DNA from 2 places in the Pseudomonas sp. FW305-3-2-15-C-LB1 genome. Region 1 is predicted to be linked to the other one. Evidence: predicted binding sites of a transcription regulator. Region 1 holds the regulator's gene; the other holds the start of a gene.
What was found. The regulator sigma-54, encoded in region 1, starts transcription at its own class of promoters, with help from an activator protein. The targets are predictions, from matches to a motif close to ANTGGCATNNANNTTGCTNT.
Positions count from the first base shown of each region.

Region 1 (4,578 bases):
GAAGCGTGAGCGCCTGGGCTCTGCCGAACGATAGCCAGCAGCCGATCCACATTTCAGCTGACGATGCGCAACTGGATGACAAGCAAGGCGTGGCCACCTACACCGGCGGCGTGATCATCACGCAGGGTTCGATGAAAATCACCGGCAATACCGTGACGCTTACGCGCACCAAGACCGGCGATATCGATGTCGTGACCTCGGTCGGCAACCTGGCTTACTTCGAACAGAAGCAGTCCGCGACCGATACCGGACCGATGAAGGGCTACGGCAAGACCATCCAATACCATGCCCAGCAGAACCGCATCGTCCTGATCGACCAGGCCAAGGTGCTCAGCCCCGATGGCAACTCCACGGAAGGTGAGAAGATCACCTATGACACCGTGAAACAGATTGCAAACGCCGGTCGTGCCAATGGCAACAAGGTCACCGCGCCTCGTCCACGGATCGACATGGTTATCCAGCCGAAGAAGAAGGCCGAGTAATGGCAACCCTGAAAGCCCAGCATCTGGCCAAGGCCTATAAAAGCCGTCAGGTCGTGCGCGACGTCAGCCTGTCGATCGACAGCGGCCAGATCGTCGGCTTGCTCGGCCCCAACGGCGCCGGCAAGACCACTTGCTTCTACATGATCGTCGGCCTGGTCCAGGCGGACCAGGGGCGCGTGCTGATCGATGACCTGGACGTGAGCCACCAGCCAATGCACGGCCGCGCCCGTGCCGGTATCGGCTATCTTCCACAGGAAGCGTCGATCTTCCGCAAACTGTCGGTGTCGGACAATATCATGGCGATCCTCGAGACCCGCAAGGAACTCGACCGTGACGGCCGTCGCAAGGAGCTGGAAAGCCTGCTGCAGGAGTTCCACATCAACCATATCCGCGACAACCTCGGCATGAGCCTGTCCGGTGGTGAGCGTCGCCGCGTGGAAATCGCCCGCGCCCTGGCCACTGCACCCAAGTTCATCCTGCTGGACGAGCCGTTTGCCGGCGTCGACCCGATCTCGGTCGGCGACATCAAGCAGATCATCCATCACCTCAAGGCCAAGGGCATCGGCGTGCTGATCACCGACCACAACGTCCGTGAGACGCTCGACATCTGCGAAACCGCCTATATCGTCAATGACGGCCAGCTGATTGCCGAAGGTGATTCCGCGACAATCCTGGCCAATGAACTGGTCAAGGAAGTGTATCTGGGTCACGAGTTCCGCCTGTAAACACCGTGGTGTCACGGCGTTCGCCAAGGTGCGCGGGAGTCAATGAAAACCTCCGGATTTTTATTGTTACCGCGCTCTAGGCAAAGCACCCGACATCAGGCATATAATTTGCTTATGTTTGGCGCTCACGCGCCCTGTCGTGGATGGCGCATTGCGCCGGCGAATAAGGTGTTAAGCCCCTGCCATGAAACCATCGCTAGTCCTGAGAATGGGCCAGCAGCTGACGATGACACCGCAGCTGCAACAGGCCATCCGCCTGCTCCAATTGTCGACCCTGGACCTGCAACAGGAAATCCAGGAGGCCCTGGAGTCCAATCCGATGCTCGAACGCCAGGAAGAAGGCGACGACTTCGATAATGCAGACCCGCTGGCCGATAACATCGAGCAAAAACCCAATTCCGACGTGCAGGAACCCTCCTACCAGGAAACCGCCCCCACGGTGGACAACCTTGAGGAAGGCGAATGGAACGAACGCATTCCCAACGAGCTTCCGGTCGACACCGCCTGGGAAGATGTCTACCAGACCAGCGCCAGCAGCCTGCCCAGCAACGACGATGACGAGTGGGATTTCACCACCCGCACCTCTGCCGGCGAGAGCCTGCAGAGCCATCTGCTATGGCAACTGAACCTGGCACCGATGTCGGACACCGATCGCCTGATCGCCGTAACCCTGATCGACTGCATCAACAATCAGGGTTATCTAGACGAGACGCTCGAAGAAATTCTTGAAGCCTTCGACCCCGAACTGGATATCGAACTGGACGAGATCGAAGCCGTCCTGCACCGCATCCAGCAGTTCGAGCCTGCCGGTATCGGCGCGCGCACCCTCAGCGAATGCCTGCTGCTGCAATTGCGCCAGCTGCCGGCCAAGACCCCATGGCTCGCCGAGGCCCAGCGCCTGGTCACCGACTACATCGACCTGCTGGGCAGCCGCGACTACAGCCAGTTGATGCGCCGCATGAAGCTCAAGGAAGACGACCTGCGCCAGGTCATCGAGCTGGTACAGAGCCTCAACCCGCGCCCTGGCTCGCAAATCGAGTCCAGCGAAGCCGAGTACGTGGTTCCCGACGTGATCGTGCGCAAGGACAACGAGCGATGGCTGGTGGAACTGAACCAGGAGTCGGTGCCACGCCTGAGGGTCAACCCGCAATATGCCGGTTTCGTCCGCCGCGCCGACACCAGCGCCGATAACACCTTCATGCGCAACCAGTTGCAGGAAGCCCGCTGGTTCATCAAGAGCCTGCAAAGCCGCAACGAAACCCTGATGAAAGTCGCCACCCAGATCGTCGAGCACCAGCGCGGCTTCCTGGAATACGGCGACGAGGCGATGAAGCCGCTGGTACTGCATGACATCGCCGAAGCGGTGGGCATGCATGAGTCGACCATTTCACGCGTGACCACGCAGAAATTCATGCATACCCCACGGGGTATTTATGAACTGAAATACTTTTTCTCCAGCCACGTCAGCACCTCCGAAGGCGGTGAATGCTCGTCCACGGCGATCCGCGCGATCATCAAAAAACTGGTTGCCGCGGAAAATCAGAAAAAGCCATTGAGTGACAGTAAGATCGCTGGTTTACTGGAGGCACAAGGCATTCAGGTCGCCCGTCGAACCGTCGCCAAGTACCGCGAGTCCCTCGGGATCGCGCCTTCCAGCGAGCGTAAGCGTTTGATGTGACGGGCGGGCCACAGCGTTCCAGTGGCAGGCGCCTTTGCCTGCCGCTTTATGCACTGGCAACGAAGGAGAAGCTGTATGCAAGTCAACATCAGTGGACACCATGTAGAAGTCACCCCTCCACTACGCGACTATGTCGAGCAGAAGCTGAGGAAGCTTGAGGGTCATTTCGACAAGATCACCAACGTGCAGGTCATCATGAAGGTCGACAAGCTTCAGCAGAAAATCGAAGCGACTCTTCAGATACCCGGTGGAGAAGTGGTCGCCAATGCCGAACATGATGACATGTATGCAGCAATCGACTTGCTCACCGACAAGCTTGACCGCCAACTCAAAAAGCATAAGGAAAAGAATCTGAGCCTGCTTCAGGGCACAGGTCGTTAACTCTCCCCCCATGATCCGACTTGAAACCATCCTGACCCCCGGCCGTTCCCTCGTGAACGTGCCGGGTGGCAGCAAGAAGAAAGCCCTCGAACAAATTGCCAACCTGATCGCGCGCGAAGTGCAGGATCTGGAGATGCAGGATGTCTTCGACGCGTTGATTGCCCGTGAAAAACTCGGCTCCACCGGTTTTGGCAACGGCATCGCCATTCCTCACTGTCGCCTCAAAGGCTGCGAAACACCTGTCAGTGCCCTGCTGCACCTGGAAGCCCCCATCGATTTCGACGCCATCGACGGTGCGCCGGTAGACCTGCTGTTCGTCCTGCTGGTCCCGCAAGCCGCTACCGATGCGCACCTGGAACTGCTCCGGCAGATCGCCAGCATGCTCGACCGCAAGGAAGTACGCGACAAACTGCGTAGCGCCAGCAGCAATGAGGCGTTGTACCAGGTTGTCCTGGATGAACAGAGCGGGCAGTAACCATGCGCTTGATCATCGTCAGCGGCCGCTCCGGCTCGGGTAAAAGCACCGCCCTCAACGTTCTTGAGGACAACGGGTTCTATTGCATCGACAACCTGCCCGCTGGCCTGCTGCCAGAGTTGGCGGAACGCGCCTTGATCCATACCGAACTGGCCCAACCGCTTGTCGCCGTTTCGATTGATGCCCGTAACCTGCCCAGCCACCTCGAGCGATTCCCGCAATTGCTCGAGGAAGTGCGGGGCAAGCACATTCATTGCGACGTGCTGTACCTGGACGCCGACGAAGAGACCCTGCTCAAACGCTTCTCCGAGACCCGCCGGCGCCACCCCCTCAGCAGCTCCCATCGCTCTCTGGCCGAAGCCATCGAAGACGAAACCAAGCTGCTGGGACCGATCATTGACCTCGCCGACCTCAAGATAAACACCACCAGCCTCAACCTGTACCAGTTGCGCGATGCCATCAAGCTGCGCCTGCTGAACCAGCCGGAGCCGGGCACGGCATTCCTCGTGGAGTCGTTCGGGTTCAAGCGCGGCATGCCGGTCGACGCCGACCTGGTGTTCGATGTGCGCTGCCTGCCTAACCCGTACTGGAAACCGGAGCTGCGTGACCAGTCCGGGCTGGATCAGCCCGTGGCCGATTACCTGGCGGCGCAACCGGATGTGGAGGAGATGTTCCAGGATATTTCCACCTACTTGCTCAAATGGCTGCCACGCTTTGCTGCAAGCAACCGCGCCTATGTCACCATTGCCATTGGCTGCACTGGCGGCCATCACCGCTCCGTCTACCTGACCGAGCGCCTGGGCCAGGTGCTGCAACAAACTCTCAAGAACGTCCAGG
Region 1 covers NZ_JBYSZX010000001.1:221,528-226,105, reverse strand. The annotation lists gene lptA (lipopolysaccharide transport periplasmic protein LptA) at 1-482, shown strand, start outside; gene lptB (LPS export ABC transporter ATP-binding protein) at 482-1,207, shown strand; gene AC3WP7_RS01105 (RNA polymerase factor sigma-54) at 1,392-2,885, shown strand; gene hpf (ribosome hibernation-promoting factor, HPF/YfiA family) at 2,961-3,266, shown strand; gene ptsN (PTS IIA-like nitrogen regulatory protein PtsN) at 3,277-3,741, shown strand; gene rapZ (RNase adapter RapZ) at 3,744-4,578, shown strand, end outside.

Region 2 (4,578 bases), on a different contig from region 1:
TGATAGTAGGCGTGGGCCGTGCCATCGGTGACAGGCTCGGCACGGTCACCGGCCATTTCATAGCGGGCGTCCAACAGGCGCAGCGTGTTGTCGGCGCGCTCGATAAAAGTGCCCAGGCGGATAAACCGGAAGGCGTCGTTGCGCATGATGGTGCCGTAGGTGGCGCCACGGAACAGATGGGAGCGCTCCTTGACCCACTCACAGAACCGGCTCATGCCATAACGGCTGAGGCCCTGATGGGCGATATCGCGAATATCCAGCCAGGTGGCGTTGATGTTTTCCCACATATCCGCGGTAGTTCGCCCACGCACGGCATGGGCGCTGGCCCGCGCCGCACCGAGACAACTGTAGATGCTGGCCGGGTTGGCCGCGTCCAGCGCAAAAAAGTGCAACAGGCGTTCGGCGTGCAATTGGCCGTGACGCTCGTGGTAATCCTCCAGGGTGCCGGTAATCAACAACGGCATGGCCAGTTCATGCAGGCCATCGCCGCGCCCATCCTGGGGCATGAGTGACAGCGAGTAGCTGACGTCGAGCATGCGTGCGAGGTTTTCGGCACGCTCCAGGTAGCGCGACATCCAGTACAGATCCGAGGCAGTTCTACTCAACATGGCATCATTCCTCGACCACCCAAGTGTCTTTGGTGCCGCCGCCCTGGGACGAGTTGACCACCAGCGAGCCTTCGCGCAAGGCCACGCGGGTCAGGCCGCCGGGGACTACACGGGTCTCCTTGCCGGACAACACAAATGGGCGCAGGTCGATATGGCGCGGCGCAATGCCGTTTTCGACAAAGGTCGGGCAGGTGGATAAACACAGGGTCGGCTGGGCGATATAAGCGTGGGGCTTGGCCTTGATACGCGCACGGAAGGCTTCGATTTCCGCTGCCGTGGACGCCGGGCCTACCAACATGCCGTAGCCGCCGGAGCCCTGGGTCTCCTTCACCACCAGGTCGGGCAGGTTGGCGAGCACGTGGGACAGTTCGTCGGGCTTACGGCACTGGAAGGTCGGAACATTCTTCAGGATCGGTTCTTCATCCAGGTAAAAACGGATCATCTCGGTGACGAAGGGGTACACCGACTTGTCATCCGCCACCCCGGTGCCGATGGCATTGGCCAGCACCACATTCCCGCAGCGATAAGCCGCGAGCAGGCCGGGCACGCCGAGCATGGAGTCCGGGTTGAAGGCCAGGGGGTCGAGAAACGCATCGTCGAGGCGACGGTAGATCACGTCCACGGCCTTTGGCCCATCGGTCGTGCGCATGAAGACGCGATCGTCACGCACGAACAGGTCGGCGCCTTCCACCAGTTCCACCCCCATCTCACGGGCGAGAAAGGCATGCTCAAAGAACGCGCTGTTAAAGCGGCCCGGCGTCAATACCACCACGCTGGGGTTATCCAGGGGGCTTGAGCTTTTCAGGGTGTCGAGCAACAGGTTGGGGTAGTGATCGATAGGCGCGATGCGCTGGGCAGCGAACAGTTCGGGGAACAGGCGCATCATCATCTTGCGGTCTTCAAGCATATAGCTGACGCCGCTGGGCGTACGCAGGTTGTCTTCGAGCACGTAGTACGTACCGTCTCCATCGCGTACGAGGTCGACGCCGGAGATGTGGGAATACAGATCGCGGTGCAGGTCCAGGCCCTGCATTGCCAGCTGGTATTGCTCGTTGGCCAGCACCTGTTCGGCAGGAATGATCCCGGCCTTGATGATGCGTTGCTCGTGATACAGGTCGGCGAGAAACATGTTCAGCGCCTTGACCCGCTGGATGCAGCCGCGCTCGACAATCCGCCATTCGCTGGCGGGAATGCTGCGCGGGATGGTGTCGAAGGGAATCAGGCGCTCGGTGCCCTGCTCGTCCCCGTAGAGGGTGAAGGTGATCCCGGCGCGGTGAAACAGCAAATCGGCTTCGCGCCGGCGCTGGGCCAGCAGTTCAGGCGGGGTTTCGGCCAGCCAGCGGGCGAACTCGCGGTAATGCGGTCGGACCTGGCCTGCCCCATCGTACATTTCATCGTAATAAGTGCGGATCATGCCGAACTCCTTGTCACCCGGGCGAAAGAACCGTCGCAAGGCCCGTGCCAGCGGCATAAACACTTAGAAATCAGTGAGTTGAATTAACCACGCAATCTGCTCGCACCGTCCTGGTGCGCAGAATGCCCGGTGCACTGCCCGACGCTTCATCGCAATGCGGGCTTTGACTATCAACAGCATAGTCAGAGTTGATTTCACTGCCCGGCGCAGGCTGCGGATAATCGGCCCCATCTGCTGAACTGCCTTCAGCGCTCCGCTCTTCCCTTTAAGCCACCCTCATGGGTGGCCTTTTTTTTGGTGCGTAAAAATAGCGCGCAAGTTCCGAGTAATTTTCCCACCTCACAAACAAAATCGGCCGACCCAAAGGTCAGCCGATACGCTGCGTTTCTCATACTTTAAGCCGCTACATGGGTAACCCACGCACCTCCTGCTTCACGCCCCATCCTTCGATGATCCCACCCAGCGGCTCGACCACCGCCCCGAAGTCTTGCTCGAAGTCTCCTATGCCGTCGTAGGTCGCAAACATGACTTTGCTCAGTTCCAGGTACCAGGCGCCATCGTCGCGCGCACTCACCTGGGCATTCAGGGATTCCCCGCGAAACTCACCCGCAGCCCTGCGCGCCCGTTCCTCATCCGGGAAAATGGCGTAGAACTCGATGGGGTGAAAACGCGAAAAGTCGAAGCCGCCTTCTTTCATGCGGCGCAGAACGTTGGTGCTGATGTCTTCTTGATAGGCTGTGCTCATGAAAAGTGCTCCTCGAATTGATGGATAGACTTTCCGTGCTTCCCGAAGCCCACGCCGCAATGGCGTGGGGACTACGGCAACAACATCACCGCTGGAAAACAAGCATGTAGCTGACAAGACCAGAACTAGCGATTCATTCGCTGATCTCGTTTGCAGAGTAGCGCGAAGCTATCACCTCCACCAGAGGCGCTTGGATGGCTTACAGGGAATGTTCAGGCGGCGGGAGAGATGTCGAGGATCTGGATACTGTTCTGGTCTTTGAGAATCTTGACCGTCGGCTCGGGCTTGCGGCCCTCCAGGTCATTGAGGTTCAGTTTGGCGGCGACGGGCACCAGCTTGTTGCGAATCATGTGCGCAGCGTCTTCGAGGCTGGGCTTGTGTTCGCAGGTGAACTGCTCCACGGACTGCACGCCGTGATCATCAACGAAGGTAATTTGCCACGTTTGCATCGGTGCCTCCTCGATAAAACCCATGTGTGGGCTTACACGTATCTGGACCTTGAGCGCTGGACAAACGTTCCACTCAAGGCCGGAGGCACCGGATCAACTGCAGTTATTTTTCTGCGTGTTGTTTCAAGGCTTTCAAGGTGTTGAACGGGGCGTCCACCACAAACTTGTTGGCCAACCACGAGGGCACGCTGCCGCCTGGCTCGGTGTGCACCTGGTAGGTGACTTCGGTCTGGTTGTCGCCTTTGGGCACCAGTTTCCAGAAGCCGTCGACCTGGGCGACGCGCACGTAGCCTTTTTCTTCAGGCTTGTAGGTGGGGACACCTTCAAGTTTACGAGTCAACGTGCCATCGGCGGCCTTGGTCGTGGTGATATGCAGGTAGGAGTCACGATCCGTCACAGGGAACGGCGCTTTGAATTGGGTGTAGGTCCAGCTCTCGTCGCCCTTCTTGTCGACCAGTTTCTGGGACTTGCATTCGTGGATCCAGGCGCACGCACCGGCAACGTCTTCCTGCAGCGCGACAATCTTGGCCACCGGCGCCTTGATCGTGGTGACCCCGCGATACGCTTTGTACTTGGAGCCGGCAATTTCGCTCAGGGACACCTTGATACCGTCTTCGTCCTTGGCGACTTGCCAATCCTCAGCCTGGGCAGTGGCAGCAAACAACACTGTAAAACCGCACAACACAGCCATTCGTTTCAGCGAACCCATTGTTGTATTCCTTATTGTTGAAGTTCCGATAGTAAAGCCCATCAAGCCGCCGTCATCTGCTCCCACCAGCCGATCAAGCGGATCGCATCGGCCTGATCGGTGCCGCAGACCTCGAGATCTGCCTTGAAATCACTGCACACCGCCGGTCGCTCCGGCTGGCCGAACAGCAGGCATAGTTGTTCGACCGACAGGTGCAAACAGCGTTCGCCGGCGGGCTTGCCTTGTGGCATGCCCGGTAATGGCGAACTGATGGAGGGGGCGATGCAGCAAGCGCCACAGCCTTCACGGCAATTCATGACCAGCAGGTCCTCGACGACTCAATGTGGATGGCGGGGCTAGAGTACGCCCTAAAACAGCCGTTTTAAAATGGGTTAACAGGGGTTTTTCGCAGAAAACAAAAGTGACTGACCAGTCTGCGACAGATGGTCGAGGGCACGCGTCACGTTTGCGGGAAAAGTTTACTGCTTGAACTCGAACTCCAGCGCGGCGCCTTCCACTTCGCGTCGTTCTTCGTTGCGCAGTTGCAGCTGCATTTCGTTGCTGAGCAGGCGGCCGTTGATCTGGAAGGCGCTGTTGTCGGCGGGCTTCTCACCGAACATTGGCGGCAGCAAGGGCACACTTTTGGGTTTGGGCATGGTGCCGATAGGCTGCAA
Region 2 covers NZ_JBYSZX010000002.1:551,648-556,225, forward strand. The annotation lists gene AC3WP7_RS06330 (alpha-E domain-containing protein) at 1-608, opposite strand, end outside; gene AC3WP7_RS06335 (circularly permuted type 2 ATP-grasp protein) at 613-2,022, opposite strand; gene AC3WP7_RS06340 (ribonuclease E inhibitor RraB) at 2,426-2,767, opposite strand; gene AC3WP7_RS06345 (hypothetical protein) at 2,980-3,216, opposite strand; gene AC3WP7_RS06350 (START domain-containing protein) at 3,320-3,925, opposite strand; gene AC3WP7_RS06355 (YkgJ family cysteine cluster protein) at 3,967-4,221, opposite strand; gene AC3WP7_RS06360 (translation initiation factor 2) at 4,384-4,578, opposite strand, start outside.
Region 2: the regulator sigma-54 is predicted to act here: its motif matches at 2,055-2,074, upstream of AC3WP7_RS06335 (circularly permuted type 2 ATP-grasp protein).